Regions from separate parts of the Kocuria sp. SL71 genome, predicted to be linked through region 1. Evidence: riboswitches for the same ligand, from Rfam matches in the RefSeq annotation. Region 1 holds a riboswitch; each other region holds the start of a gene.
The links. Region 1 has a riboswitch for thiamine pyrophosphate ahead of thiM (hydroxyethylthiazole kinase). Riboswitches for the same ligand answer to the same signal wherever they lie in the genome.
Positions count from the first base shown of each region.

Region 2: another riboswitch for thiamine pyrophosphate. It lies ahead of thiO (glycine oxidase ThiO); the one in region 1 lies ahead of thiM (hydroxyethylthiazole kinase).
Region 3: another riboswitch for thiamine pyrophosphate. It lies ahead of OVA15_RS12960 (MFS transporter); the one in region 1 lies ahead of thiM (hydroxyethylthiazole kinase).
Region 4: another riboswitch for thiamine pyrophosphate. It lies ahead of OVA15_RS12665 (NUDIX hydrolase); the one in region 1 lies ahead of thiM (hydroxyethylthiazole kinase).

Region 1 is NZ_JAPPRE010000001.1:699,388-706,949, reverse strand. Features, by position in the region: gene rpmA (50S ribosomal protein L27) at 100-357, opposite strand; gene rplU (50S ribosomal protein L21) at 446-757, opposite strand; gene thiD (bifunctional hydroxymethylpyrimidine kinase/phosphomethylpyrimidine kinase) at 1,049-1,915, opposite strand; gene thiE (thiamine phosphate synthase) at 1,912-2,571, opposite strand; gene thiM (hydroxyethylthiazole kinase) at 2,568-3,479, opposite strand; TPP riboswitch at 3,470-3,568, opposite strand; gene OVA15_RS03290 (hypothetical protein) at 3,678-4,379, opposite strand; partial or broken gene OVA15_RS13390 (Rne/Rng family ribonuclease) at 5,022-7,334, opposite strand.
Region 2 is NZ_JAPPRE010000001.1:154,705-162,266, forward strand. Features, by position in the region: gene ychF (redox-regulated ATPase YchF) at 1-964, shown strand, start outside; gene OVA15_RS00700 (DMT family transporter) at 1,063-1,473, opposite strand; gene OVA15_RS13330 (BPL-N domain-containing protein) at 2,241-2,393, shown strand; gene OVA15_RS00705 (hypothetical protein) at 2,362-2,670, shown strand; gene OVA15_RS00710 (hypothetical protein) at 2,861-3,049, shown strand; gene OVA15_RS00715 (CNNM domain-containing protein) at 3,046-3,897, shown strand; gene thiE (thiamine phosphate synthase) at 4,060-4,767, opposite strand; TPP riboswitch at 4,811-4,911, shown strand; gene thiO (glycine oxidase ThiO) at 4,898-6,097, shown strand; gene thiS (sulfur carrier protein ThiS) at 6,129-6,368, shown strand; gene OVA15_RS00735 (thiazole synthase) at 6,365-7,270, shown strand; gene moeB (molybdopterin-synthase adenylyltransferase MoeB) at 7,267-7,562, shown strand, end outside.
Region 3 is NZ_JAPPRE010000001.1:2,844,033-2,851,594, reverse strand. Features, by position in the region: gene OVA15_RS12985 (carbon starvation CstA family protein) at 1-1,402, opposite strand, end outside; gene OVA15_RS12980 (NAD(P)H-quinone oxidoreductase) at 1,549-2,544, opposite strand; tRNA gene OVA15_RS12975 (tRNA-Ser) at 2,685-2,772, shown strand; gene OVA15_RS12970 (acyl-CoA thioesterase) at 2,845-3,861, shown strand; gene OVA15_RS12965 (heparan-alpha-glucosaminide N-acetyltransferase domain-containing protein) at 3,883-5,040, opposite strand; TPP riboswitch at 5,142-5,249, shown strand; gene OVA15_RS12960 (MFS transporter) at 5,244-6,560, shown strand; gene OVA15_RS12955 (amino acid transporter) at 6,640-7,562, shown strand, end outside.
Region 4 is NZ_JAPPRE010000001.1:2,774,624-2,782,185, reverse strand. Features, by position in the region: gene OVA15_RS12695 (IS30 family transposase) at 1-559, opposite strand, end outside; gene OVA15_RS12690 (NUDIX hydrolase) at 630-1,070, opposite strand; gene OVA15_RS12685 (class I SAM-dependent methyltransferase) at 1,071-1,868, opposite strand; gene OVA15_RS12680 (thymidylate synthase) at 1,823-2,830, opposite strand; gene OVA15_RS12675 (nucleoside 2-deoxyribosyltransferase) at 2,886-3,290, opposite strand; gene thiD (bifunctional hydroxymethylpyrimidine kinase/phosphomethylpyrimidine kinase) at 3,364-4,173, opposite strand; gene OVA15_RS12665 (NUDIX hydrolase) at 4,170-4,640, opposite strand; TPP riboswitch at 4,675-4,791, opposite strand; gene OVA15_RS13500 (SDR family NAD(P)-dependent oxidoreductase) at 4,874-5,263, opposite strand; partial or broken gene OVA15_RS12660 (IS110 family transposase) at 5,524-6,345, opposite strand; one part of gene OVA15_RS12655 (IS3 family transposase) at 6,379-7,272, opposite strand; one part of gene OVA15_RS12655 (IS3 family transposase) at 7,275-7,544, opposite strand.

The sequences.
Region 1 (7,562 bases):
CACCCACCCTCTGACTCCTCATGGTGAGCGTGACGCGGATGATCCCGCGTCGAGCGACCGCTGCAGCACCCCCTCAGGGTCGCTGCAGCGGTCGCCGGGTCACTCAGCCGCTGCGAGGACGTTGACGACCTTGCGGCCGCGCTTGGTCCCGAAGGCCACCTGGCCGGTGGCCAGGGCGAACAGGGTGTCGTCCTTGCCGCGGCCCACGTTCTCACCGGGGTGGAAGTGGGTGCCGCGCTGACGCACGATGATCGAGCCGGCGTTGACGGACTCGCCGCCGAAGCGCTTGACGCCCAGGTACTGGGCGTTGGAGTCGCGGCCGTTGCGGGTGGAGCTTGCGCCCTTCTTATGTGCCATGGCTGCTGCCTGCTTTCGCTAGTCGGTCCGGTTCGAGCCGCGGAGGCTCGGGCGGACCCATGGAGTGTGGAGAGGGTGACCGGGTCGGTCAGGCCTTGATGTCGGTGACCTTCACGGTGGTCAGCTCAGAACGGTGACCCTGGCGCTTCTTGTAGCCGGTCTTGTTCTTGTACTTCATGATGCGGATCTTGGGGCCGCGGAGGTTCTCGACGACCTCGGCCGTGACCTTGACGCCCGAGAGCTTCTCGGCCTCGGAGGTCACCTTGTCGCCGTCGACGAGCAGGAGCGCGGGGAGCTCGAGGGTGCTGCCAGTCTCACCGGCGACACGGTCGAGGGTCACGAGGTCGCCGACGGCAACCTTCTCCTGGCGGCCGCCTGCGCGGACAATCGCGTAAACCACGGGGAACTCACTTCTCTCGAGTAGAAATCACTGTCTGGGGGCGCAGACGCTCCTGCCTGACTGACGACGCCGAGATCACCGTGGCGTCGGCCTGCCAGTGGGATGGAGACAGTACGGCCGACGCGGCTTCTCAGCGGTCAGGAGCTGCACCCGGGTGTGCCTTCCGAAGTCCCGCACTCATGACATGGACGGTGTCGCGAGGGGTCATGCGGCATGGCACTGAACAAGCAGATTACTCCATCGTCACCGCTGCGGACAAGGACATCGCCCCCGCGCGAGTCGTCATCCGGGTCACGCCCCGAGCATCCCGCGCAGGGCCGGTGCCAGGTGGTGCCCGTGGTGCACCGGACCGCTGCCCCGCCCCACCTCGAGCTCCTCGGCATGCTCGAGCGCTCCGCGCAGCCAGCCCCGCGCCGCCTCCACGGACTCCGGGAGACGCCCCGAGCGCGCCGCCAGCACGGCGATCGCGCTCGAGAGGGAGCAGCCCGTGCCGTGGGTGCAGCTCGTGTCGATCCGCGCTGCGTCCCACTGCGCCACCGGCTCCTCCTGCCCTGGCGCGACCAGCGCATCAGGGGTGCGCTCCCCCGGCAGGTGCCCGCCCTTGACGAGCACGGCCACGCCGAGCTGATCTGCAAGGCGCCGTCCCTGCTCGAGGGCCTCGGGCCAGTCCTGCGCCGGCGCCCGGTCCAGCAGGGAGGCGAGCTCCGTGAGATTCGGCGTCACCAGGTCGGCGGAGCCCAGCAGCTCCAGGACGGCGCCGAGCGCCTCGGACTCCAGCAGCGTCCCACCGGCGGTGGCGACCATGACGGGATCGATGACGCACAGCGGCGGCTTCTGCTCCTGCAGCCACTGCCCCACGACCTCGACCGCACCGGCGCTGCCCAGCATGCCGATCTTCACGGCATCCACGACGACGTCGTCGGAGACGGCCAGCAGCTGATCTCTCAGCACCTCCGGCGGCGGCGTGTGGATCGAGCGCACACCGCAGGTGTTCTGCGCGATGACAGCGGTGACCGCACCCATGCCGTAGCCGCCCAGGACGCTGATGGTCTTCAGATCCGCATGCAGACCGGCGCCGCCGGTCGGATCGGTGCCGGCGATCGACAGGACGCGCGGGACGGCGCGCGTGCTGGTCGTGCTCCAGGTCGTCGAGCTCATCGCTGCATCTCCCGCCGGTAGGTCTGCGCCGCCAGGCGCGGATCGGCAGCCGCGCAGATCCCGGAGACCACGGCCACGCCGTCGGCACCTGCGGCCATCAGCCCCGCGACGTCCTCCGGCCGGATCCCGCCGATGGCCACAGCAGGCAGGGGGCTCAGAGCTCGCGCCCGGGCGAAGCCGTCGATGCCCAGCGGCTGCGGGGCGTCGGGCTTGGTCTCCGTGGCCCGCACCGCGCCGATGCCCAGATAGTCCACCGTTGCCGGGGGCAGCGCCACTGCGGCGGCGATCTCGTCCTGCGAGGCGGCGGAGAGGCCGATGATCGCCTCCGGGCCGCACAGGCGCCGGGCGTCCTCCGGGGGCAGATCCGACTGGCCGATGTGGACGCCGTCGCAGGCGATCCCCCGGGCGCGTGCGGCCAGGTGGCACTCCACGCGATCGTCCACGACCACCGGGGCCGCGCCGTCGACGGCCGACACGACGGCCTCGAGCAGCTCGAGCAGCTCGCGTCCGGAGGCATCCTTGGCCCGGACCTGGATCATGCTCGCCCCGCCCTCGACAGCCAGCCGCGCGACCTCGGGGACGCTGCGAGGCCGGCTGAGCTGGGGGTCGGTGACGTGGTAGAGCGACAGTGCGGCGGGGTCGAATCGGGGGCTCATCGCCCGGCCTCCTCTGCCTGACCCGCCCCGGCGGCGGCACCGTCCGCGGCGCTCGGTGCGCCGGCCGCCTCCGCCTCGACGCGGCACCGTTCGGCGACGTCCTCGGGGCGCAGCCCGGCCAGGGCGTCGAGCAGATGCACGGCGAAGGACCCCGGGCCCTGGCAGCGATCGGCGGCGTCCTCGGCCGCCAGTCCCCAGACCAGGCTCCCGGCCGCGGCGGCGTCGGCGGGGTCCTGCGCGACGGCAGCGAAGGCCGCGATCACGGAGCCCAGGGCGCACCCTCCGCCCACCACCTGGGTCAGCAGCTCGTGACCGTGCGGCACTCGCAGCGTCCCCGACGCGGAGACGATCAGATCGACGGGCCCGGAGATGGCCACGGCATCGGCGCAACCGGTCGACACGAGCTGCCGAGCGGCCTGCACCGCGGCCTCCGGGGCATCCGTCGTGTCGACGCCGCGGCCCCCGGCCCCTCCGGTCAGAGCCAGGACCTCCGAGGGGTTGCCGCGGATCACCGCGGGACGGGACTCCAGCAGCTCGGCGGCAAGGGCGGTGCGGATCGGCAGCGAACCGATCGCCACCGGGTCCAGCACCCAGTGTCGGCCTCCGGCCTGCCGGGCGGCAGCGGCCTCGCGCATGGCGCCGCGCTGCTCGGGATCGGGAGTGCCCAGATTGATCAGCATGCCGTCGGCGATCTCGGCGAACGGCCCGGCCTCCCCCTGGATGTCCGTCATGGCCGGAGCGGCGCCGAGGGCCAGCAGGGCGTTGGCGGTGAAGTTGGAGACCACCGTGTTGGTCAGGCACTGCACCAGGGGGCGCGTGCTGCGCAGCTGCTCGAGCAGCTGGGCCATCCGGGCCGAGACCGGCCCGGAGGCGTCGTGCGATGGATTCAGGGTGCGACTGTGCGTCATGGCGACAATCCCTCCGCTAGTGCGAACTAGTTCAGGTTCGACGGGTGTGCTCTCAGCCGCCTGCTCGGGCGGCACCCCGTGTCGTGCCTGCCCAGTCTACGCCTTATCCGACTGCCCGGGCGAAGGCGACGACGGCCGCCTCCCCTTCTCGGGGAGACGGCCGTCATGCGATCGGGTCGTCCCGTCGGCGCCGGCCGATCACCGGCGCCGACTGCGCTCAGGAGCGCTCGAGCTCACCCTGCGAGGCGTCCCCGCCATCCTGCGCCGGACCCGCCTGGGGTGCGGCCTCCGGGGCGCTGGCGCGGCGCGAGCGGCGCGGGCGACGGCGCGGACCGGCGGCACCGGGCTCGCGCTCGCCCAGCGAGCTGGCCAGCGACTCGAGCTGCGAGCCGGACGAGCCCCGGCGCCCAGCGCCTCGGCGGCGCTCTGGCCCTGCGGCAGCTCGATGACCTCGCCGTTGATCGTCACCTGCGAGGCTCCCTCGGAGGTCGAGACCACCGAGGCGCTGCCTGCGGTCACGGTCGGCGAGGCGGCCGGAGCCGCAGGAGCCGACTGCGGGACCGCGGGCGTGCCCGCCGGAGCCGCCGCACGACGCGAGCGACGCGCCCGCTGGCGCATCGGGGCGGCCTGCTCCGCGTCCGCATCGCGCACCGTCGCCGTGCCCTGAGCGGCCGGGGCCGTCGGTGCGGCCGAGGCCTGGACCGGCTCCGGCGCCGCCTGGGCAGCGGCCGCGGTGCGGCTGCGACGCTTCTGCTGAGCGGCAGCCGCCTGCTCGCCCTGGGAAGCACCCTGGGCCGCCTCCTGCGACTCGGCTCGCGCCGTGCGCGATCGCCGCTCACGTCGTCCCTGGGGGCCCTGAGCGGCGTCCCGGCGCTTCGGCTCCGATGCCTCTCGCGGCATGGACTCGCCGTCGGCCTCCTTCTCCGGGGCCGGCTGATCCGCCGCGTCCTCGCGCGGGGCGCTCGCCTCGGGAGCCTCGCCGGAGGCCGCACGGATGCGCGCCTCGATCAGGGAGCGGGTCTCGTCCTCGGAGCGGGCCCCGGACTGCGCCTCGGACCGGCCGCGGCCGCCACGGCCGGAGGATCGCTCACCGCGCTGCCGGCGCTGCCCGGAGCGGCCGTCCGACTCACCGCGGCCCCGCTCTGCCTGGGCGCCGGTGTCCTGGCCCTGCCCCGGATCGGCCTGCGGGGGAGTCCTGCCGGTCGCTCTGGGCCTGGTCGCTGCGGTCCTGATCGTTCTGGTCCTGCGGGGCCTGGCCGTCCTGACCGCGGCCGCGCGAGCGCTTGCCGCGGCGCTTGCGACGACGCTTGCCGCTCTCGCGGGAGTCCTGGGACTCCTGCGGGCGCTGGCCCTGGGACTCCTGGTCCCCGGCGGACTCGCTCGCAGAGGCTGCCTCCGTCCGCTCTCCTGCCGAGGCGGAGGAGTCGGTGTCGTGGCCGCTGGCCGAGGCGATCGCGGCCAGGGCGCTTCGGGTGGCCTGTGCGCGCTTGGCCTGCTCCGGATCCTCGGCGCGCGGACGCTGCTCGTCCTGAGCGCCCGGGAGACGACGGCTGCGCTTGCGGTCGTTGCGACCCTGCCGGTTGTCCGAGGAGCCCGAGCTGCGGCCCTTGAGCGGGTGATCGTGGACGACCACGCCGCGGCCGTCGCAGGCCTCGCAGTCCTCCGAGAAGACCTCGAGCAGGCCGGTGCCCATGCGCTTGCGGGTCATCTGCACGAGCCCCAGCGAGGTGACCTCGGCGACCTGGTGCTTGGTGCGGTCGCGACCCAGGCACTCGACCAGGCGCCGCAGCACGAGGTCGCGGTTGGCCTCGAGCACCATGTCGATGAAGTCGATGACCACGATGCCGCCGATATCGCGCAGGCGCAGCTGCCGCACGATCTCCTCGGCCGCCTCGAGGTTGTTCTTGGTGACGGTCTCCTCGAGATTGCCGCCGGAGCCGGTGAACTTGCCCGTGTTGACGTCGACGACGGTCATGGCCTCGGTGCGGTCGATCACCAGGGAGCCGCCCGAGGGCAGCATGACCTTGCGCTCCAGTGCCTTGAAGATCTGATCGTCCACCCGGTAGTGGGCGAAGAGATCCTCGTCCCTCTCCCAGCGGTGGACGCGGTCCAGCAGGTCAGGTGCCACGTAGGTCACGTAGGCCTCGATGCCGTCCCAGGCCTCCTGGCCCTGGACGTGCATGGCGGTGAAATCCTCGTTGAAGACGTCGCGCACGGTCTTGATGGTCAGATCCGGCTCGGCGTACAGCAGCTCCGGCGCAAGCGTCTTGCCCTGGGCCGCCTTCTCCTGGATCTGCTCCCACTGGGTGCGCAGGCGGTTGATGTCGTTGGTCAGCTCCTCCTCCGAAGCCCCCTCGGCGGCGGTGCGCACGATGACGCCCGCACCCTCCGGGAGGTGGTCCTTGAGGATCTTCTTCAGCCGCTGGCGCTCGACGTCGGGCAGCTTGCGGGAGATGCCGGTCATCGAGCCGCCGGGCACGAACACGAGGTAGCGCCCCGGCAGGGAGATCTGGCTGGTCAGGCGCGCGCCCTTGTGCCCCACCGGGTCCTTGGTGGCCTGCACCAGCACCGGGTCTCCGGGCTTCAGCGCATTCTCGATGCGCTTGGCCGCACCGTTGAGGCTCGCCTTGTCCCAGTCGACCTCGCCGGCGTAGAGGACGGCGTTGCGGCCGCGGCCGATGTCCACGAAGGCGGCCTCCATGGACGGCAGCACGTTCTGGACCTTGCCCAGGTAGACGCTGCCGATCAGCGAGTCCTGCTGGGTGTGCGAGACGAAGTGCTCCGCGAGGATCCCGTCCTCGAGCACGCCGATCTGGATGCGGTCGTTCTTCTGCCGCACCACCATGGTCCGCTCGACCGATTCCCGACGAGCCAGGAACTCCGCCTCGGTGATCACCTGGCGGCGGCGCCCGGTTTGACGCGACTCGCGACGACGCTGCTTCTTGGCCTCCAGGCGCGTGGAGCCCTTGACCGACTGCACGGTGGTGGGCGCGGAGCCGTCGACCACGCGCGCGGTGCGGATGCGCGTGATGGTCTGCTCCGGGTCGCCGTCGTCCCCGCCGATCAGCTCCAGATCCTCCGAGCCGCGACGGCGCCTGCGCCGACGTCGGCTCGTGACCCCCGCACCGGGCTCCGGGTCCTCGTACTCGGCCTCCTCGGCCTGCTCCTCCTCCTGCACCTCGCGCAGACGAGCCTCCTCGCGCTCGCGCTCGGCGCGCTCCGTGCCGCGGCGACGTCCTCCGGGGCCGGGGCGTGGAAGAGCAGCGAGGTGGCCGAAGCCGCGCCGAACGCGGCGAACGGATCCGCCGCCGGCTGCTCGTCCTTGGTCTCCTCGTCCTTGCCCTGCTGCGGCGGCTCCTGCTGGGCCGGCTGCTGCTGGCTCTGCGCCTCCTGGGTCTGCTCGCTGCCGCCCAGCGGCGCGGTGCGCAGGATCGTGGTGCTGGCCTGCTCCTGCGTGTGCTCTGCGGACTCGAGCGCCTCGAAGGCGGTCTGCGCCGGATCTGCCTGCTCGGCGGCCTGGCCCTCGGTCTCGACGCGCTCGCCCTCCTGCTGGGACTCCTCGTCCTGCGCCGACTCCGTCTGCTCGGTCTGGTCTGTCAGGCTCTTCTTGCCGCCGGCCTCGGCCTGCTCGGTCCCGGCGTCCGCCGACGGGGCGGGATCCGTCGAGGCCGGCTCAGCGGATGCCGTCTCAGCGGTGGTCGCCCGGGGTTCCGTGGGGGTGTCCTGAGCCGCTGCGCCCAGGTCGATCTCGGTCTGGGCCGACGGGTCAGCGGAATCGGTGGAGGGGTTCTCCGCCGGGACGTTCGCGCCCTCCGGCGAGGAGTCCGACTCGGGCTGTGCCTGCTCTGATGCCATGTGTGCTGTGCTCCTGCGGGTACCAGCCGTCCGCACCCGGCGGTCCCCCGGTCGTGAGCGCCGTGCGTGGCCCCGAGGGGTCGCGCGGCTGCTGCAAGAAGTCGTGTGTGTGCGCTGCGCGGGGGCGCTGATCGCCGGGCGCGCAGGCCGTCACGGATCCGAGTCGCCGGGGCGGGCCCTGTAGGACCCTGCTCACGGCCGATCTTGTCCGGGCGGCGGACGCGCTCG
Region 2 (7,562 bases), 540 kb from region 1:
CAACGTGGGCGTGGTCAGCCTTCCGGACGAGCGCCTGGATGCGCTCGCGGGTATCTTCGGGTCGCAGAAGATCCTCCCGGCCACGGTGTCGTTCGTGGATATCGCGGGCATCGTGAAGGGCGCCTCCGAGGGGGAGGGGCTGGGCAATCAGTTCCTGGCCAACATCCGCGAGGCGCACGCCATCGCCCAGGTGGTCCGCGCCTTCGACGACCCCGACGTGGTCCACGTGGACGGCAAGATCGATCCCGCCTCCGACATGGAGACCATCAACACTGAGCTGGTGCTCGCCGACCTCCAGACCCTCGAGAACGCGATCCCGCGCCTGGAGAAGCAGGTCAAGATCAAGAAGGCGGACCCCGCCAAGCTCGCTGCCTATCAGGCCGCCTACGAGGTGCTCTCCGAGGGGCACACGATCTACTCACGCAAGGACTCGCTGGAGCTCGATCAGATCCGCGACCTCACGCTGCTGTCGGCCAAGCCGTTCATCTTCGTCTTCAACTGCGACGAGGGCGTGCTCGGCTCGGCCGAGCGCCAGGCTGAGCTGGCCGATCTCGTGGCCCCGGCCGAGGCCGTGTTCCTGGACGCCAAGCTCGAGTCCGAGCTCGTGGAGCTCTCCGAGGAGGAGGCTGCCGAGATGCTCGAGATGTCAGGGCAGGACGAGGCCGGCCTGGACAAGCTGGCGCGTGTGGGCTTCGAGACCCTCGGGCTGCAGACCTACCTCACCGCCGGGCCCAAGGAGGCCCGCGCCTGGACCATCAACAAGGGCGACACCGCTCCGCAGGCTGCCGGCGTGATCCACACGGACTTCGAGCGCGGGTTCATCAAGGCCGAGATCGTGTCCTTCGACGACCTCGTGGCCGCCGGCTCCATGGCCGATGCCAAAGCCGCCGGCAAGGTGCGCATGGAGGGCAAGGACTACGTCATGCAGGACGGGGACGTGGTGGAATTTCGTTTCGCCATCTAACCTCTACACGGACCTTATTGGGCCGTACCCAGTGATTTCATCCCGGTACTGGGGCGCATCTCCAGGTCTTGCTGGATGTCTATCTCAGGCTGACTGATTCAAGCTTCCTGACGTATCGGGAGCTCGCGCGAACGCGACGGTTCGGCGGCACACGCGTGTGTCGCAGGTGCGAGCGAGAGGACCAGGAGCGAGGCGCAGATGCCCGCGAGTCCAGCCCAACCGATGGCGGGGAGGCGCTCACCGACGAGGACCACGGCCAGGAGGGCGGCGATCGCGGGTTCAGCGAGCGTGAGCGTTGTCGCGGCGCTTGGAGTGACGCGCGTGAGGCCATACCCGAAGAGCAGATAGCCCAGGAGCATCGGGACCAGTGCCATGTAGATCCCGACCATCATCGGTTGAGCGGAAGCGATGAGCGGTGCGCCGGTCAGCAGGAGTACGGGCATGAGGGCAATGCCGTCCAGGTCGACGACAGCGCCCATCGCGGCGGCGCGCCCGACGCCGCGATTCATGAGGCGGTGAGGCGCCGCCGAGAGTCCCTGTCGATGCGCTTGAAGGGTCGGTCCCGGTGGAAGGAGCGGGTCGTTGGCTGGGTAGTCGCAAAAGCTCGAATTGCGCTGGGTCAACAAGGACGTGGCGCTTATCCCCACGACCGCCAACCGGTACGCGTACTCGTGGGTCGAACCCAAGGACCCGCGCTACTGCGAGCCCCATATCCTCGTGTGTGAAGAGACGGTCACCGCTCCCCGGCGTCGAAACTGGACCTGCAGACGAACTTTGAGCCAGCCGACCAGGCTGCGTGACGATCCAATGTCACCCATCCGAGCAGCAGCCCCTGACTTCGGGCCGCGTTCAACGATCAGAGGCCAGGAGCAGGCTGCACCGGTCGCTTCGGGCAGTGGACCAAGCCCACCTATCATTGAAATATGGGTACGTTCGAATCACCTGCTGGACGGTCGCGCCGGTCGGTCCTCGCGGGGCTGCTGACGGTCCCTTTCGCTGGGCTAGCGAACGGATGTGCACCAATCAGCAGGAACGACGACGAGACTCCGGATGCGCGGATCGCCCTTGTGTACCGCGGCCCGGCGGGGTGCGCAGGATGCTCGGAAACTCTTGCTGAGCGACTGTCGCAATCACCGCTTGGTATGGACGTTGCGTTTATCGGCCCGCATGAAGAATTCCCTCTCGAATCAAGTGCCCTTTCTGGACTCGCTCTCTACGCTCAGCCGGGCGGTGGAGACAATATTCGGCCGCTGCCCAGAGTTTTCCTGCGGATTTCATCCGTGGGGTGAGTGACTTTGTGGCTACCGGCGGTAGCTACCTCGGCATCTGCATGGGTGCATATCTAGCAGGGAGCGAGGGCTTCGGCTTTTTCAGTGAATCCGTCGGGGGGGGGGGAGGTGGGCGTTCCCGACTTCCCTGTGAAAGATAATACGGATGATGTGGTGGCAGTCACGTGGGGCGACACGTTGCGATGGACCTACTTTCAAGAGGGCGCGCGGTTGCCTGGAGACGGCGCTGAGGCCTACGCCCATTACGAGACAGGCGACCTCGCCGCCGCGTGTTATCGGTTTGGCGATGGAAGTGTGGGCTTGATTGGCCCTCACCCGGAGGCGGACCCAACCTGGTTCGAGGACGCCGATCTCTTTGATCAAGACGGCGACGACTGGCGATATGCGCTCCCGCTCGTCAAGCGGATTCTCAGTTGACCGTCGGGACGGCCAAGTGCGACACAATTGGCCCAAGGGGGAGAAACAAAGCCCACTCTTGTCCTCCGAAGGCTCACTCCTCGCAGCACGGAATAGCTCTCTGACCGGCCAGCGACCGGCAACTCCTTGCGCTTCTCGAACCGAGAATTGCCGCGTTCCTGACAAGACTCCGGTCGGGTCGACCGTCGTCGTGGAACTGCCGGAACGACCCGGCGAGGTCGTCCAGGGCATCAGCGTCCGCCGCAGCCTGCGGATCGAGGTGACCGAGGTCGCCCGTCACGTCCCGTCGATGCTCACCCTGTCCGTGGTCGAGGACGATCCGGCGGAGGCCGATGCGCCCGCCCCGGACGCCGCCCAGGGAGAGGAGACATCCCGATGAGCTGGTGGGTCGTCACACTCATCACGATCGCCCTGATCGTCGCAAGCGCCTTCTTCGTCATCGTCGAGTTCGCGCTGTTGGCCGCACGTCGTCACCGGCTCGAGGCGGAGGCCCCGTCGAGTGCCTCCGCCCGCGCCGCCCTGCGCGGCGTCAACGAGCTCACCGTCATGCTCGCCTTCGCCCAGCTGGGGATCACAGCGTGCACCTTCCTGCTGGGGGCGATCACCAAGCCGGCCATCGACTACGCGCTGGCACCCGTGCTGACCAGCTGGGGGATCCCCGCGGTCGTCTCGGGCATCGTCGCGTTCGTGCTCGCCCTCATCGTCGTGACCTTCCTGCACCTCGTCATCGGCGAGATGGCTCCGAAGTCGCGGGCGATCGCGCACCCGGAGACCGCGGCCAAGGCCACCGGGATCACCGCCCGCGCCCTCACCTGGCCCCTGCGGCCGTTCCTGCTGTGGATCAACCGGATCGCCAACCGACTCGTCGCCGCCTCCGGCGTCGAGCCGGTGGAGAAGGCGGCGGCCGGCGGACAGGACGTGGACACCATCCGCGAGCTCGTCAACCGGTCGCGCGCCGCGGGCACGCTGTCGGACGAGTACTCCCAGCCGATCAGCCACGCCCTCGCCCTCGCCCTCACCACCGTGACGGTCGAGGAGATCGTCCGCATGGAGCAGCCGCCCACGTCTGTGCCCCGGACGGCGACGATCGCCGAGGTCCAACGCACCTCCGTGGCCACGGGGCACCTGAGGATTCTGCTGGGGGAGGGGCCGGACTGCCGGGTCGTGCACGTGCGCGACAGTTCTGAGGAGCGACGCGGGCTTTCTTCTGCTTCATCACTCCGGTGAGTGAATCGCATTGTGGGTTTTGTCCGGACAACCGACGACGGATTCGCTCAGTTGAGCGCGAGGAAGAGGCCTCGAACCATTCCACGTCGTGAGTGTCGCGTCCCGCCGAATGGAGGCACTGTCGCCGGAGCGAGCTGCGACTGTGCGTGGCTGGAGTCGTGACTACCGAAGGGCTGCGCGGAGGCGGCGGGCGGCGGCTTCCGGGTCGTCGGCCTGGGTGATCGCCCGGACGACGACGATCCGCTGTGCGCCGGCGTCCAGGACTTGGCGCAGACGCTGCTCGTCGATCCCGCCGATCGCGAACCACGGCTTCGCGGGGTCCTCGTTGGTGACGCGGTCTGCATGGTTGTTCTCCGCATGTGCGACGTCTTCGACGAAGCTCAGTCCGGTGGCCTTACGGCCCGGCTTCGTGGGGGTCTCCCAGATCGGCCCGGTGCAGAAGTAGTCGACGTCCGGGTCGAGCCGTGCCGCCTGGGCCTGCTCGACCGTGTGCGTCGACCGGCCGATGGCGACCTCGTCGCCCAGCAGCTTGCGGGCCTGTGCGGGGGTGAGGTCCTGCTGGCCCACATGGAAGACATCGGTGCCGATGAGGGAGGCGACGTCCGCGCGGTCGTTGACCGCGAAGAGCTTCCCGTGCGCGCGAGCCGCACGAGCGAGGATCTCCAGTGCTGCGAGTTCATCGGCGGTGCCGATCGACTTGTCGCGCAACTGGATGATGTCGACGCCGCCGGCGTACGCGGCGTGGAGGAAGCTCTCCAGATCCCCGGGGCCGGTGCGGGCATCCGTGCACAGGTAGAGGCGAGCAGTGGCGATGCGCGCGGCCCTGGCCTGCGCGCCCTCCCCAGCGGGGGCGTCTGTATGATGGCTCACGATCCACGAGTGTAGTCACGACGATGCACGCACTCGTGGAGATCGCGAACTCTGCGGGAGCCCTACGGGGCTGAGAGGGCCCCAGCGCCGACCGTCGAACCTGATGCGGATCATGCCGCCGAAGGGAAGGATGAGAGCAGTGGAACAGTCGCACCCGGATGCGCACGACTGCGATGTCGTCATCGTGGGTGCCGGCGTCATCGGCCTCTCCACGGCCTGGCGTCTGCGTGAGCGCGGACTGTCCGTCTCGATCGTCGACCCGGACCCGGGAGGAGCGGCCTCCCGTGCCGCGGCGGGGATGATCGCCCCGGCCAGTGAGGTCCAGTACCAGCAGCACGCGCTGTACCCGCTCATGCGCAAGGCCGCGGACGACTACCCGGACTTCATCGCCGGAATCGAGGCGGCCTCGGGCCACGACGTGGGCTACCGCAGGACGGAGACCCTCGTGTGCGCCGGCACCCCAGCGGACCGGCAGGGCCTGGCCGAGCTCCGCGAGCACCAGATCGCGCACGGGATGGAGGTCGACGCGCTCACGGTCCGTGAGGCGCGCGCACTGGAGCCGGCACTGTCTCCCCGGCTGGCGGGAGCGTTCCGTGCGGTGGGCGACCACCAGGTCGACCCGCGCAGGCTGGTGGCGGGTCTGATTGCGGCATTGTCGTCGCGGGAGCATCGCGCGCACGCCACGCTCGTCACGCAGGCGGCTGTCCGGCTGTGTGGCGACGGCGGGGGAGTCGAGCTGGCGGACGGCAGCCGGATCGCCTCGAGGCACACGATCCTCGCGACCGGCCTGCGCAGCGACCTCTTCTCCGGCCTGCCCGCCTCCCCGGCGGCCGTGCTGCGACCGGTGCATGGCGACATCCTCCGCGCGCGGCTGCCGGAGGGCTCCGCGCCGCTCCTCGAGCGCACGATCCGCGGCGTCGTGAACGGAGTGCCGATCTACCTGGTGCCGCGGGCCGACGGCGAGATCGTCATCGGAGCGACCTCGCGCGAGGACGACCTTGCGGGCGCGAGTGCGGGCGGTGTGTACCGACTGCTCCGCGATGCCCAGACGCTCGTCCCTGCGGTCTGCGACCTGGAACTGGTCGAGGTCATGGCCCGTGCTCGGCCGGGCACCCCGGATGACGTGCCGCTGCTGGGGCGACTGCGCGACGGCGACGGCGCGGGCGTGCCCGGCCTCATCCTCGCGACCGGTGGCTTCCGGCACGGGGTGCTCCTCGCACCGCTGCTGGCGGATGCGGCCGCGGCGCTCGTGACCGGGGACTCTCCGGGCACCGACCTCGCAGGCGTTCTGCGCGCCACCGACCCGTACCGCTTCCACACGACAGATTGACACCATGGACACCGCTCAGGAAGGACCTTCCGTGCCCACCCTCACCGTCAACGGGGCCGCGCATCCGATCGAGGATGACGCCTCACTCCTGGACCTCGTCGCCCAGACGATCGACCGACCGCTCACGGCGGACGGCACACCGGCGGACGGCGGGCGCCTGGGCGTCGCCGTCGCCCTCGACTCCGCCGTCGTGCCGCGCAGCCGCTGGCAGGGCACGCGCCTGGTCGACGGCCAGACCGTCGAGATCATCACCGCGATGCAGGGAGGCTGACGACAGTGACGATTGCGACTCAGACGACGGCGGACATCCCCACGGACACCGGGGACTCGCTCACCATCGACGGTGTCGAGCTCACCTCGCGCCTCATCACGGGCACCGGCGGGATCACCTCGCTGAGCGTCCTCGAGGAGGCGCTGCTGGCCTCCGGCACAGAGCTCACCACCGTCGCGATGCGGCGGTACTCGAAGCAGGCCGGCGACTCGCTCTTCGCCCTGCTGGAGCGCAATGACATCCGCATCCTGCCGAACACGGCCGGCTGCTACACCGCGCGCGACGCGCTGCTCACTGCTGAGCTGGGCCGCGAAGCCCTGGAGACGGACTGGGTGAAGCTCGAGGTCATCGCCGACGAGGAGACGCTCCTTCCCGATGCCGTCGAACTCATCGATGCGACGGAACGCCTGGTGGCGGAGGGCTTCAAGGTGTTCGCCTACACCTCCGACGACCCCGTGGTCGCGCAGCGTCTCGAGGAGGTGGGCGCCACCGCGGTCATGCCGCTGGGTGCCCCGATCGGCACCGGGCTGGGCATCCTCAATCCGCACAACATCGAGCTCATCGCCTCCCGCGCGCAGGTGCCGGTGATCCTCGATGCGGGGATCGGGACAGCCTCGGATGCGGCGCTCGCGATGGAGCTGGGCTGCGATGCCGTTCTCCTGGCCAGCGCGGTGACGCGCGCGCAGAACCCGGTCCTCATGGGCCGGGCGATGAAGGCCGCGGTCCAAGCGGGACGGCTGGCCGCGCAGGCGGGGCGGATACCCGCTCGCAGGCATGCGCTGGCGTCATCGCCCGCGGACGGGCTCATCGATCCGATCGCCACGGCGGGGTCGACGGGCGACGCGAGCGCGGCCGTCGGCGGGATCCCGCGCGGTGACTGGCCGGAGGTGGGGCAGCCGTGAACGCCACCGTGCAGTCGAGTGCGCTGCCTCCGCTCGTCGAGCCGGGACCGGAGCTCACGGTCGAGGAGATCGAACGCTACTCCCGCCACCTCACCCTCGAACAGGTGGGGGAGACCGGCCAGCGTAGGCTGAAGAACGCCCGCGTCCTCGTCATCGGAGCCGGGGGACTGGGAGCGCCCATCCTCCACTACCTCGCGGCCGTCGGCGTGGGGACGATCGGAATCGTCGACGACGACCGCGTGAGCGTCTCCAACCTGCAGCGGCAGGTGCTCCACGGAGTCGAGGACGTGGG
Region 3 (7,562 bases), 2.1 Mb from region 1:
CCGTGCCCTGGATCTGCTCCGGTGTGACGTCCACACCGGCCAGTCCCAGCGAGTTCACCCAGGCCACGGCACCCTCGACCGTGCCGCCGGTGGCGGCGGGCGAGGAGTTCATGGCGAAGTAGATGCCCCGGTCGATCGAGATCGCAGCGACCAGCGCCATGATCGCCACGAAGGACTCCATGAGCATGCCGCCGTAGCCGATCAGGCGCGTCTGGCGCTCCTTCTCGATCATCTTGGGGGTGGTGCCCGAGGCGATCAGCGCGTGGAACCCGGACAGGGCGCCGCAGGCGATCGTGACGAACAGGAACGGGAACAGCGCGCCGGAGAACACGGGGCCGTCGGTGCGCCCGGCGAACTCCGAGACCGCCGGCACCGAGATCTCCGGACGGACGACGACGATGGCCACCGCCAGCAGGAGGATGGTGCCGACCTTCATGAAGGTCGAGAGGTAGTCGCGCGGGCTCAGCAGCAGCCACACGGGCAGCACGGCGGCGACGAAGCCGTAGATGATCACGAACCACGCCAGCGTCACGCGCTCCAGGGTGAACAGCTGGACGCCCCAGTCGGTGTCGGCGACCCACCCGCCGGCCACGATCGCGAGCATCAGCAGCGCGAAGCCGACGATGGAGATCTCCAGGACTTTGCCCGGACGGATGTAGCGCAGGTAGATGCCCATGAACAGCGCGATCGGGATGGTCATGCCCACCGAGAAGACGCCCCACGGGGACTCGCCCAGAGCGTTGACGACCACCAGGGCCAGGATGGCCACGATGATGATCATGATCACGAGGGTCGCGATGATCGCCGCCCAGCCGCCGACCGGTCCGAGCTCGTCCTTGGCCATCTGGCCCAGGGAGCGTCCGCCGCGGCGCATGGAGAAGAACAGCACCAGGTAGTCCTGGACCGCACCGGCGAGGATCACGCCGACGATGATCCAGATGGTCCCGGGCAGGTAGCCCATCTGGGCGGCCAGCACGGGGCCGACCAGCGGGCCGGCGCCGGCGATCGCGGCGAAGTGGTGGCCGTAGAGCACGCGGCGGTCCGTGGCCAGGTAGTCGCGGCCGTTGGCCTTGTACTCCGCCGGGGTGGCGCGGAAGTCGTCGGGCTGGGCGAGCTTGCGCTCGATGAACTTGGAGTAGAACCGGTAGGCGATGAAGTAGCTGCAGACCGCTGCCAGCACGAACCAGATCGCGTTGACGGTCTCGCCGCGCACGATCGCCAGCATGACCCAGGCCAGTCCGCCCACCAGGGCGATGGCGACCCACAGGGCGATCTTGGCCGGGGTCCACTTGGCCTGCTCGGCCTCGAGGACCTCGGGTTCGACGGCGGCCGGAGGAAGGTCGGTGCGCGGATCAGTGGTGCCGGATCCGCCGGCTCCGGGCGGTGTGACGGTGGTGCTCATGGAAGGCTCCTGGTGAGGAAGAGGGGAAGGCGCGGCCTCGACCGGAGGGCCGGGGCCGCGCACCTGTCACCGGGAGTCTAAGCCGGAGGGTGATCCGCTTCACGGGGCGGGCGCCGCGGGCGGGCCGCCGCCCCGCAGGCCATCGATCACGGGGTCAGCAGGATCTTGCCGATGTGCATCCCCGAGTCGAAGTGCTCATGCGCCTGCGCCGCCTGATCGAGCGGGAACTCCCTGTCGACCACAGCGCGGATCTGGCCGGAGGCCACGAGCGGCCAGACGTGCTCGTGGACCTGCGCCATGATCCGAGCCTTCTGATCCGCCGGCCGAGCACGCAGCGTGGTGGCCACGAGATGCTGGCGCTTCACCATGAAGGAGCCCAGATCGATCTCGGCCTTCCGACCGCCCTGCAGCCCGATGATGATCAGCGTCCCGTCCACCGCCAGCGCGTTGAGGTTCGGCTCGAGGTACTTGGCGCCGACGACGTCGAAGATGACCTCCGGGCCGCGGCCATCGGTCAGCTCCTTCACCCGGCCCACGAAGTCCTCCTGGTCGTAGCGGATGGCCTCCGCGCCGAGCTCGCGGACGAACTCGGCCTTGGCCTCGGAGCTCACGGTGGTGATCACGCGCATGCCGATCGAACAGGCGATCTGTATGGCCGCCGTGCCGATGCCGCCCGTGCCGCCGTGCAGCAGCAGCGTCTGCCCGGACCGAGCACCGGCCTCCATCACGAGATTCGACCAGACGGTGGCCAGCACCTCGGGCAGCGCGGCGGCATCCGTCATGGACAGGGCATCCGGCACCGGCAGGACGTTCGCCGCCGGGGCGACGACCTCTTCGGCGTAGCCTCCCGAGTCCACCAGGGCGCAGACTCGGGCCCCGGGCACCAGGACGTCTCCGGACAGGGCGTGCTGCGGGGCCTCGGCGCCGACTTCGAGCACGAGGCCGGAGATCTCGAGTCCGTAGATCGCGGAGCCGCCGTCGGGAACCTTGTAATGACCGGTTCTCTGGAGGACGTCGGCGCGGTTGATCCCGGCATGCTCGACGCGGATGCGGATCCCGTCGGCGGGGAGCTCGGGGACGGGCTGATCGGTCACGGTCAGGACCTCGGGCCCTCCGTGGTCGGCTTCGGCAACTGCGCGCATGATGGGCCTCCTGCGATCGTCGGGGTGTGTCGTGCCCAGGCTACGGAGGCGGGCAGACGCCCGCCGCGTCGATTCGGCTCCCAGCGCATGCCAGTGGAAGAATGAGCCGATGTGCGGGCGGTGCATGCCGACCCGTCACGGGAAGGTTGTCCGAGCGGCCGAAGGAGACGGTCTTGAAAACCGTTGTGCAGCGACCCTGCACCAAGGGTTCGAATCCCTTACCTTCCGCGCAGAGCAGCTGAGAGCCCCGACCCCCGCGGTCGGGGCTCTCGCCGCATCACCTGCGGTAGTTTCATCGCCATGGACCAGACGCCGCCCGCCCCCGCCGACAGCCGCTCCCGACGCCACGAGGTGACGCTTCGCTTCCTGGCAGCGCCCACCGATGAGGGGCATTCCGGGACCGTCGACGCCGGCCGGGTCCTGGAGTGGGTGGACAAGGCCGCCTTCGCCGCGGCCGCCGCCTGGTCGGGCTCCTACTGCGTGACCGCCTACGTGGGCAACATCCACTTCGAGTACCCCGTGCAGGTCGGCGAGATGGTCGAGGTGACCGGCACGGTGCTGACCACGGGCCGGTCCTCCATGCACATCAACACCGTGGTGCGCTCGGGCGATCCCAAGACGGGCGAGCTCGAGGAGCGGGCCCGGTGCCTGACGATCTTCGTGGCCGTCGACGGCAGCGGGAAGCCCACGCCCGTGCCGAGCTTCGAGCCGCGGGGCCTGGAGCAGGAGCTGGCCCGTGACTACGCGCTCTCGCGCATCCCGATCCGCGAGGAGATCACCGCCGAGATCGCCCGCCAGGACTTCAGCGCGGAGGGCACCGGCGAGCGCGAGGTCCTGCGCTTCCTGGCCGCCCCCACCGATGTGAACTGGGGCGGCAAGGTCCACGGCGGCATCGTCATGGAATGGATCGACGAGGCCGCATATCTCTGTGCGACCCGCTACTGCGGCCGGGACACCGTGGCCGTGTTCTCCGGCGGCATCCGCTTCATGCGCCCCCTGCACATCGGGGATCTGGTCGAGGTCGACGCCCGCCTGATCTACACCGGGACCAAGGGCATGCACATCGCCGTGGAGGTCCGCTCCGGGGATCCGAAGTCCCGCGAGCTGGAGGTCACCACCAACTGCCTGACAGTCATGGTGGCCCGCGACGAGGAGGGCACCTCCGTGTCCGTCCCCGCCTGGGAGCCGGTGACCGAGGCGGATAAGCGGCTGTGGCAGCACGCACGCACGCTGCTCGAGATCCGCAGCCGCGCCCAGGGCAATCGGCTGCCGAATCACCTGCTGGAGGAGTCCGGCGAGTCGACGACGTCCGCCTGAGGCCACGCGGCGCCGGGAGGCTCAGCGCCGCGGCACGACCAGCCGCACGGTCCCGGAGACCAAGCTCTCGAGCGGGCCGGGGCCTTCCCCGCCGGCCCGCCACAGCGCGGCGAGCCCCAGCAGCAGGAGCACCTGCAGCACGTACAGGTCTGTGAGCTCGGACAGGATCACGTGCAGCGTGTACATGCTCAGCGGCATGGAGCCGGCCGCGAGCACGGGCATCAGCAGGCGGGTGCGCTCCCCTATCGCCAGGCAGATCAGAACGCACACGGCGATGACCGCCGCCGCGATGCCCGAGGTGAAGATCAGGTCGAAGGTCGTCGACGAGTGCGGACCGACCGTGACCAGCCACCACCACGTGGTCGTGGGCGTGGTCCCATGGCTGCCGATGGTCTGCGCGGCATACGGCGAGCCCCAGGCCAGCGGCGACAGACCGGAGCCGGCGCGCTCGAGGGCCTCGTGCCCGCCTGCGGACAGCAGCAGCTGCGAGCTCACCCAGGCCGCAGCGGCCAGCAGGGCGCCGACGGCCCCTGCCCAGGCGGCCGTGGCGGCGCTGCGCCAGTCGAGCCGGGCCAGGAGCAGCCCCACGAGGAGGTAGCCCATCCACTGCAGCACCGGGTAGTAGCCGGTGAGCAGGACTCCGAGGGCCAGCTCCCCCGGCTGAGCCAGGTGGGAGAGCTCGGGCGCTTCGACGGCGCGCTGGAGGCCGAGCCCGTCGCGGATCAGGTGGGAGGCCACCGGGGAGGCGACCAGCCAGAGCACGGTCGTGGCCGCCAGCCATCGGGCCGGAAGCCGCAGGACCAGCGGGGCGAGCAGGAACAGCACCCCGTAGTTGACCAGGACCACCGCGATCGAGCTCGACAGCGATCCCAGCACGAGTCCGAGGATCGCGATCAGCAAGCCGCGCACCGCCAGTGAGGCAGCCGCCTCGCGCCAGCGCCCATAGCGCCGCGTGGACAGCTCGACGGAGAACCCAGCCAGCACCGCGAACAGGGCTGCCGCCTTGCCCGCGATCAGACCGACGGGCTGCGGATCACCAGCCGCATCCACCAGGTCCATCGTGTGGGTGGCCATCATCCCGAGCAGGGCGACGGCCCGCGCCAGATCGATGCCGAGCATGCGGGCTCCCGGGTCCGGGCGCGTCGGGGAGCTCGAGGGCTCGGAGGCGATGAGGGGCACGCCCTCACTGTGCCTCACATGCTCGGGTCTCGGCCACGCGAGCCCGTCGCACCGCTAGGATCGACGGTGCGGCGCGCAGGTCGTGGGACCTGCACCGCTGAATGACCCCACACGGGAGCCCGGGCACGGGCTGAGAGGAAGCTGACGCGGCTTCGACCGTCGAACCTGCTCCGGTTCATACCGGCGAAGGAAGTGAGAGCTCGATGCCTTCTGCACCCCTGTCCGCCCCCGCGACCGCATCCTCCGACGGGCGCCCTCCCGCACCGACTCGCCGCGCGATCCGCGGCGGGATCATGGGCAACTACGTCGACCAGTTCGACATCTTCCTGCCCGTGATCGCCCTGGCTCCGGTGTCGGCGCAGCTGTTCGGCGATCACGACATCGTGCGCAATGCCGGCCTGATCTTCGTGGCCACCCTGCTGGGCCGCCCGCTCGGGGCCATGATCTTCGGTCCGATCGCCGACCGCGCGGGCCGGGTGCTCATCACCCAGGTCGCCCTCGCCGGCATCTGCCTCACGACCCTGCTGATCGCCCTGGTCCCCGGGCACGAGGTGCTCGGCGCGGGCACGTTCCTGGCGGTGCTGGCGCTGCGCCTCCTGGGCGGGATCTTCCTGGGCGGGGAGTACACCTCGGCGATCCCGCTGGCCATGGAGTGGGCGCGCCCGCGCTCACGCGGTCGTCTCAGCGGGATGATCATGGCGATGTCGCCGCTGGCCAACGCCAGCATCGCCGCCGTCACCTTCCTCCTCCTGCTGCTGCTGGACGAGAGCGAGTACGCCGCCTGGGGCTGGCGGCTGCCGTTCCTGCTCGGCGCCGCCCTGGCCGCTGCCATGCTGATCTACTACCGCCTCATGGTCGAGGAGGCTCCGCAGCGCCGGCGCCCGGCCCGTTCGGCGCACCCGCTGGCGCAGCTCGTCAGGGGCAGCAGCCGCCGGTCGCTGCGGCAGGTCCTCGTGCTGATGACCGGGCTGTGGCTGCTCACCTACATGGCAGTGCCCACCCTGACCGCCCAGCTCTCGCGCATGCCGCAGCTCGAGCCGCAGACCGTCTCCCTCGTCATGCTGGGCGCGACGGCCGTGTCCGCGCTGGCCATGGCCGGGGCGGGTGCGCTGTCCAGTCGGATCGGGCGGCGCCGGTTCTTCGTGGGCTTCGGGCTGCTCTGCGCAGCGGTCTCCCCCGTCATCCTCCTGGCGCTGCTGTCCGGGGCCCTCGGAGCCGGCATCGGCACGGTGCTGCTGCTGGCAGCCGCGCTGCAGGTCACGACGGTGACCGGCTACGGGCCGGTGGGCGCCTATCTGACGGAGCGCTTCCCCGACGAGATCCGGGCCAGCGGATACGGGGTGGCCTACAGCATCTCGATCGTGCTGCCCGCTCTCTACCCCTATTACCTGACGCCGCTGCAGCAGCTGCTCGGGCCGCACGCGGCGATCGCCGCGGTGCTCGCGGTGGGCGGGCTCCTGGTGGCCTTCGGCGGGCTGCTCGGCCCCGAGCCAGATCGGTCGGGTCCGCTGCCCGACTGATCGGCAGATCGCGGCTCACAGGCAACTGCCAGCCGCCTGAGGCCCTCGGCGGCGGGGCCTTGAGCGGGACAGGCGCATCATGTACGCCATGATCGCACCGCCCTCCCGCGCCACCGCCTGGCTGCTGGCAGGATCCCCCTCCGCCTCCTACGGCGCCCCGCATCGCCGACCCGATCGCGACGAGAAGACCCATCCCTGGTGGAAGGTCATGTGCCTGTCCGGCGTGGACTACTTCTCCACCCTGGGCTATCAGCCCGGCATCGCGATCCTGGCCGCCGGGCTGATCTCCCCGCTGGCCACCCTGGTGCTGGTGGCCGTCACACTCTTCGGCGCGCTGCCGGTCTACCGGTGGGTGGCGGTGGCCTCCCCGCACGGCGCCGGCTCCATCCGGATGCTCGAGACGCTGCTGCCGCGCTGGAGCGGCAAGGTGCTGGTCCTGTGCCTGCTCGGCTTCGCGATCACGGACTTCGTCATCACCATGACCCTGTCCTCGGCCGATGCCGCCGTGCACATCGTCGAGAATCCGCACGTGCCAGCCGAGGCGCATCACTGGCAGTTCTGGGTGACCGTCGGGCTGCTCCTGCTGCTGGGCGCGGTGTTCATGGCCGGGTTCTCGGAGGCCATCAGCGTGGCCGTCGTCCTGGTCCCCGTGTATCTGAGCCTCAACGCCGTGGTGCTGGCGGTGGGCTGGTGGCAGATCGCCCGCTCGCAGGAGATCGGATTCGCGCAGTGGTGGCATGCGGCGCTGAGCCAGCACTCCTCGCCCTGGGCGGCGGTCGCCGTGGCTGCACTGGTGTTCCCCAAGCTGGCGCTGGGCCTGTCCGGCTTCGAGACCGGGGTCTCCGTGATGCCTCTGGTGCGCACCTCGCGGGGCTTGCGGGGCCGCGTGGAGGGCACCCGACGACTGCTCACGACCGCTGCGCTGATCATGGCCGGGTTCCTGCTGACCTCGTCGCTGGTGTGCACGATCCTGATCCCGGCCGGGGACTTCGAGCCCGGCGG
Region 4 (7,562 bases), 2.1 Mb from region 1:
GGCGCAGTTCGCCTCGGCCCTGCACGAACAGCGACTGGTAGATCGTCTCGTGGCTCACGCGCATCTCCGGGTCGTCGGCGTGATCCAACCGTAGGCGCGCTGCGATCTCCTCAGGTGACCACAGTTGCTCCAGCCGGCTGGCGACCTCCTCGAGCAGCCGGCCCGACGCAAGCTTGAACGGCTTCGGTCGACGCGCCTGATCGCGGGCACGTTCATGACCACGCCACGCCGAGTAGCCGCAGCGACCCCCACCGCGCTTCACCTCACGGCTGACGGTCGACACCGCACGCCCCAGCTGCTCTGCGATCGCGGTGAAGGTATCGCCGCGATTGATCCCGAGCAGGATCTGCTCGCGCTCGTCGATCGTCAGACAGCCCTGACGTGGCTCCCACCCAAACGGCCTGGCGTCAAGGTGCCTGCCGGTGCGGGCCATGATGCCGACCAGCGGCGCGCTGCAGCTGATCTCCTTCGCGATGTCGACCAGCCGCCAGCCCTTCCCGTGCAGCCTGAGCGCGAGCTGCTTCTGCTCCCGGCTGAGATGACCGTGCCTGCCCTGCATGCGGATCCTCCTGTGATCAGTGACTGCCTCATCTCACAGGACTCGTTGCACTGACCGCTTGAATCCGCCCTTACTTTGGACGCTCTTGTTGCTCGCGTTCCAGCTCGAGTGCGGTTTCGGCGATAGCGCGGACGTCGAATGTTTGCGCCACCGGTATCGCATCCATTTCATCGAGAGTGAACCACGCCGCCTCGAGCGCATCATCGCCCGAGATCGGTTCCCCCCGTTCCCATCGGCAGAGCACCGCGATCAGAACATAATGCAGATCGTGGTCGGCATCGATGACGTCGACGGCATCGAAGACATCCCCGGGTGTGGCGTGCACTCCTGTTTCCTCGGCGAGTTCGCGCACGGTCGCGACGGTCACGGTCTCGCCGGGTTCGATCTTCCCCCCGGGGAATGCCCAGCGCCCAGCATCGGGCATCTTGGCCCGACGGATGAGAAGTACTCGCCCTTCCCGGACCACTGCCGCCAGTGTCGCCGGTTTCGGATAGGAACGATCGCGTGCCATCTACCCAGCCCCGGTCGTGGGCTCGGAGACCTCTGCGAGGTGGGCTGTGATCTGCATGAACGGTGGATGGTCGATGGGCGACTGCATGCCGACGTCCTCCACCGATTGTGCTCCGCGGTCGGTGACCTGGTCCACTGTGAAACCGGCCTCGTTCAGCACCGCCTCGTAGGTGCTGATGAACCAGTGCCGGTCGACAAGCTCGAGGACCCCGGTGCCGGGGATCTGCAAGCTGACCCTGCGTTCGTCTCCGTCGCGGTAGCGTCTGCCGGGCTCGCCACTGCGGAAGGTCGGGAACGGTATTCCTGTGGCCGCCGGGTTGCTGTCGACGATGAAGAGTGTGCCGGTCGGCGTGAGCACTCGGGCGAGTTCGCGGGCGATAGCTCTCAGTTCCTCGCGTGTGGGCACGTTGATGAACACGAAGCAGCACACGATCGCATCGAATGTGGCGTCAGGGTAGGGTACGTGGCCGCTGTCGATGGTGTGGAATCGTGCCGTCGGTTGCGGGGTCTGCGACCGGGCGAGCGCGACCATGTCGGTGCTGATGTCGACACCGATGACCTGCGCTGTGGCTCCGGCGTCGAGGAGGCGTCGTGAGACTTTTCCGCTGCCGCACCCGTAATCGAGCACGACCGCCTCTCGGCCGCAAGCGGTCTGGAGGTCGTTCACGAGCGGGGTGTAGGCGAGTCGGGTTTCGACATAGTCGTCGTAGGCATCGAACCCTGCTGATACTGCCGGAGTCGTCCATGATGTCGTCACTGCTGCACCGCCCTCACGCTCGCGTTTTCGATGCTGGGCCATCGATTCACGACCAGCTCCCGGTGGAGGGGGTGGAGGTCGCCGATCATCGATGGGTCGACTGGTCGCTGACATTGGATCTGCCGGTGGATCCAGAACAGGCGGACAATGTCGACCCACGCTTCTGGAAGGTCAGACGCCGCCAGTGCGCGGCCTGGGAGCCTGTCTGCACGGATCGACTGCTCCAAGTCCAATACCTGGTGCACCTGGTCCAGGCTCGCTCCCGAGGGTAGCCGTGGAAGTAGGGTGGCTTCCTCCACGATCGTCTGCTCATCGCCGTCGAGGAGGCTGCCCACCTTGGTGAGGTCTTTTTCGTAGATGTGGATCGAGCCGACGTTGTGGATGTACACGCCCGGAGCCAGTCCCAGCATCGAGGCGAGGAATTCTTGGACGAACGTGAAGGAGAACGTGTCGTTGAGCAGTCCCATGTAAGCGTCATTGGCGCGCATGAACGCGACCATGTGCAAACGGTCGTCACGGCGCAATAGCTGGAGAGCTAGCGTGCAGGAGACGTCGATGTTGCGGCGGTAGATGTCTTCGGAGTCGTCAAAGATCTGCAGGACGGCACGTTTGCTCGCAGGGTCATCGTCGTTGAGGATGTTGACGATTCGTTCGATCGCGGTCTCGCCGCCGACGTCTCTGAGCAGTTTGGGACCATACCCCGTGCCCGGCAGGCTGAGACCGTCGGGACTGTACCGGCTCATCGAGGGCGCGTAGGTGCGGATGAAGTCGAGGTCGTTCTTCCCCGAGAGATACCACAGTGCTTCGGCGTAGTTGAAGATGATGTTCTGCCGACGCGACCGCGCCAAGCAATATCGCCGGGCGGGGTTGGTCAGGCGCGCGGTGAAGCCGATGATTTCGCGTTCGTCCTGCCCACGGGGACTGTTCTGGTATTCGAACCCGGTGTAGACCTGTCGCAGTGAATCCAGGTAGAGCGTGTGGAGGTCGGGATACTCAGGCTTCACTGACGACTCCTGCCTGCACGCGCTCGATCGTAGCGAGGATGCGTGGCGCGGTGGGCTACTCGGGATCGATAGTCATCATCTCAACGTAGGCGACCGCTGGGAGGCCCCGGACGAGGAACGCGTACTCAGCTCCCTCTTCGAGGAGCAAGACGATGGGCTTCTTCCAGGCTGAGGCCCACCCGATCTCGATATGCGTGCCCGGGGACGCGGGTGCACCCGGGAACGCGACGAAGACATCACAGGCGGCGATCTCCCTGTAGTCGATGCTTGTGCACTCGCTGGGTTCCATGAACTCACGACCCCAGCCCTCTCTGCGGTGGGCGCAGTGCACATCCCACCCCTGGGCTTCGAAGAAGTCGATGATCGAGGTGTACTTGTCGATCTCGGCATCGCCCATCACATGGGTGTCGGCATCGACGAGAGCTTTGAACGGGCCTGCGAGAAACATCTTTCGCGTCATAGTCACGGCTCCTTTCATGAGTCGAAGTGGTTGGCCCCGAACGCGAGGAACGAGGCGGGGCTGTTCTACATCCCTACCCGCGCGGCCAGAACTGGTGGAAATGGTGCAAAGGACCATGCCCCTGGCCGACGTCGAGGCGACCGCTGGCAACCAGAGCGCCTTGCAGGTAGGTTTTCGCCTGGTCCACACTTTCGGGCACCGAGTGGCCGGGCAGCAGCGCAGTGATTGCCGAGGACAAGGTGCAACCGGTGCCGTGGTCGTTGAGGGTCTCGACCCGGGGAGACGAGTAGGTGGAGACCCCGTCGGGGCCGGCGAGGTAGTCGACACTGACCGTCTCGTTCGTGAGGTGCCCGCCTTTGAGCAGCGTCCACTGACAGCCCAGTCCACGCAACTGGGTGGCTTGGTCCTCCATCTGCCGCAGATTGGTGGCATCCTCGGTATCGAGGAGCACAGCGGCTTCGGGAAGATTCGGGGTGATGACCGTGGCCAGCGGCACGAGGGTGTCCCGGATGGCCGCCGCCGCATCGTCGTCCAGCAGCCTGTCGCCGCTCTTGGCGACCATCACCGGATCCAGGACCACGGTCTCGGCTTCGTGGTGGTGCAGGCGATCGGCGATGACTTCGGTGATGGCGGCGTTGGCGACCATACCGATCTTCACCGCGTCGACACGCACATCGTCGAACACCGCATCGATCTGTTCACCGACGAACGACGGATCAAGGGGCATGAACGAGCGCACACCGCGCGTGTTCTGCGCCACGACCGCGGTGATCACGGCCATGCCGTAGGTGCCAATCGCTGAGAAGGCTTTGAGATCGGCGTGGATGCCTGCCCCACCGGTGGGGTCGGTTCCTGCGATGGATAGGACGTTGGAGATCGTCATGAACACCCTTCCTTCTGCTGCTGTGCGGCGGCGTACCGAGCGACCTCCGCGACATCCTTGCTCAGGGTCACCCGGGCTTCATCGACTTCGTCGAGGGCGAACCAGCGCGCTTCGAGGGCATCGTCGCCAGCGTGGGGTTGCCCCGAGTGCCACCGGCAGAGCACGGCGACGAGCACGAAATGACTGTCCAACGGTCCGTTTTCGTCTTGGCTGAACGCGTCAACGGAGGTCAAGACACCGGTGGCCTTACCGATGATGCTGGTTTCTTCACGGAGTTCGCGTTCGGCGGCTCGGGTGATTGTTTCTTCGAATTCTATCTTCCCACCCGGGAAACCCCAGAATCCTGCATCGGGAGGGTTCGCACGTCGCACTAAAAGAACATGGTCGTCTTTGATGAGGACAGAAATGACCGCAGCCCTTGGGTACGCGTGAAATGAGGAAGTGTCAGGAACGACAGCATTAGACACTGTGACCTCCCATTGTGGAGGCCAGCGAGGGAAAGAAGCCCTGCTAGACCAGTCCCTTCGCCGGCATGATCCGGATCAGGTTCTAGGGTCACCACGCTGACAACGTCCAGTGGTATCTCAGCCCCTTGACGGAACACCCCTCGGTACGACCCGAGTCTACCAGAACGCCGTCACAGATACACCCGGCGCGGATAGGCCGCTGCCGGGGGCTGGTGTTGGGATCGCCTGCGCACCTATCCCAGTGATGTGTCCGTCGCCCTGCTCCCGCAGGACCGGCACCGCTGCCTGCATGAACCAGGGCGCGCCGAAGACGTTGGTGTCGAAGTTCGCCTTGGCCTCGTCGAAGTCGAGCTCTTCGATCGCTCCGGTGTAGCTGTAGCCCGCGTGCCGACTGCAATGTCAATCCGGCCGAAGCGCTCGCGCACCTCTGCGACGGCGGCAAACACGTCCTTCCGGTCCCTCACGTCCAGAGCACGCACGAACACACGCTCCCCGAACCGATCGGCGAGCTCCGCCAGGGGCTCCACTCCCCGCGCCGTCACCGCGACGCTGTCTCCTCGCTCCAGGGCAGTTTCTGCCCACATCCTGCCGAGATCTCTGGACGCCCCCGTGATGAACCACACCTTCGCTACCAGGACCACTCTCCTTGACGACACTAATGACGCGACCGCGCCATCGTCCGCGACGTCGTCCAGGCCAACCTCACGATCGACATAGTTCGGGCCGCATTCATCCCCGTGCTGGTCTGGGGGGGTGCCCCTATGTTTTAAGTCAAGGGGTAGCCGCCAGATTCTTCAAGAATATTCGGTAGGAGTCGAAAGGCAGGGATGATCGGTCTGGGAACCAGCTCCCGGACTGATCTGGTACTCCGCTACGGTTCGGTTCAGGCGGCGGTCGCCACCTCGGGTGTATGGAAGTAGGAGCCGTCGCGCAGCATCGCATACAGCACGTTGCAGCGCCTGCGCGCTAACGCGATCAGGGCTTGGTTGTGCTTCTTATGTTCGGCCCGTTTCTTGTCGTAATACGCCCTCGACAGCGGGTCTTTCAACGCCGCGAACGCGGATAGGAACAACGCTCGTTTGAGGATCTTGTTCCCCCGCCGGGACGAGTGATCTGCTCGGATCGAGGTTCCCGATCGCCATGTCACCGGTGCCAGTCCGGCATACGATGCGAGGTGTCCGGCTGATTCGAAGTCCTTACCCACGATCTCAGTCAGGATCCTCGCAGCAGTCCTGACGCCGACTGCCGGCATCGACGTCAGGAGTTCGAAAAGCGGATGCGCCTCGACCAATTCCTCGATGCGCACCAGTACCTCATCCCGCGACGATCGTGTCTGCGCCAACGACGCGGCCAGCTGGGGCAGGACGAGGCCGGCGGCGTCGGTACCTGATACCACCACCGTCTGCCCGTCGAGTGCGGTGAAGATCGCGGTCGCCCACCGCTTCCACGCCCACGGTGCCTGCTTGCGCAGCAGCGTCTCGACTCGGTGCTTCCCGGCATGACGCAAGACTTTGGGCGTCGGGTACTTCGCCAATAGAGCCAGCATCGCCGGATGGTCCAGGTGCGGACCGATGACGGTCTCCAGTCCGGGGTGGATCTGAGTCAGCAGGCCCCGGATCCGATTCGACGTCGCCGTGGCCTGTTTCGTCAGGTCATCGTCATAGCCGCACAACATCGACAACTCGGCGACGTTCTCATCAGCAAGGGACTGCCGCACGAATAGGTGACAGTTGGGGTGTCAGGCCGCGAGGCTCACGGCGGGGTTCATGATGGTCTCGTATTCGATGGGGGTCAATCGACCCAGACGGGCCTGTCGACGGCGGCGGTGATACTTGCGTTCGATCCAGGTGATGATGGCGATCCGGAGCTCGTCGCGGGTCCGCCACCGCTTCCGGTCCAGGACGTTCTTCTGCAGCAGGGCGAAGAAGGACTCCATCGCGGCGTTGTCCCCAGCGGCACCGACTTTCCCCATCGACCCGATGAGGTGATGACGGTTCAACGTCTGCACGAATTTGCGTGACCGGAACTGGGATCCTCGGTCCGAATGCACGATGCAGCCAGCGACGTCACCGCGGCGGGAAGCGGCGTTGTCCAGGGCGTTCACCGCCAGTCGTGCCTTCATACGGTCGCTGATCGAGTAGCCGACGATCCGGGCTGAGAACACGTCCTTGATGGCGCAGAGGTAGAGCTTTCCCTCGTCGGTCCAGTGCTCTGTGATGTCGGTCAGCCACAGTTCGTTGACGTCATCGGCGGAGAAGTCCCGCTTCACGAGATCGTCGTGGACCGGCGGCCCGGGACGCTTTCCGTTCTTGCCGCGCTTCTTCCCGAACACCGACCACCACTGGTTGTCCCCGCAGATCTTCCACGCGGTCCGCTCGCACATCACCTCGCCGGCCTCGGCGGCCTCGTCGACCAGGAACCGATAGCCGTACTCGGGGTCGTCGCGATGGGCGTCCACCAGGGCGTTGGCGTGGTATGCCTCGATCAGCTCGGCCTGGGTGACCTGCTGGCTTCGCCAGCGGTAGTAGGGCTGGCGGGAGAGCTTCAGGACCCGCAGGGACACCGCGACGGGGATCCCGTCAGCGGCGAGCTCACTCACGAGCGGGTAGAACCGTTTCCCGGCAGGTTCGCCTAGGACAGGTAGGCCGCGGCACGGCGCAGGACCTCGTTCTTCTGCTGGAGCAGCCGGATCTGCTTGCGGGCCTCGCGCAGCTCGGTCGATTCCTCCCGGGTCCTGCCGGGGCGGTTGCCGTCGTCGATGTCGGCTTGGCGGATCCATTTGTGCTGCGTCATCTCGTGGACTCCGAAGTCCTTCGCGTTCTGCGCGATGGTGATGCCGTCTTCACGGGACCGGGCCACTCGCACGACGTCTTCGCGGAACTCCTGGGGGTAGGGAGCGGGCATGGTGCACATCCTTCCAGG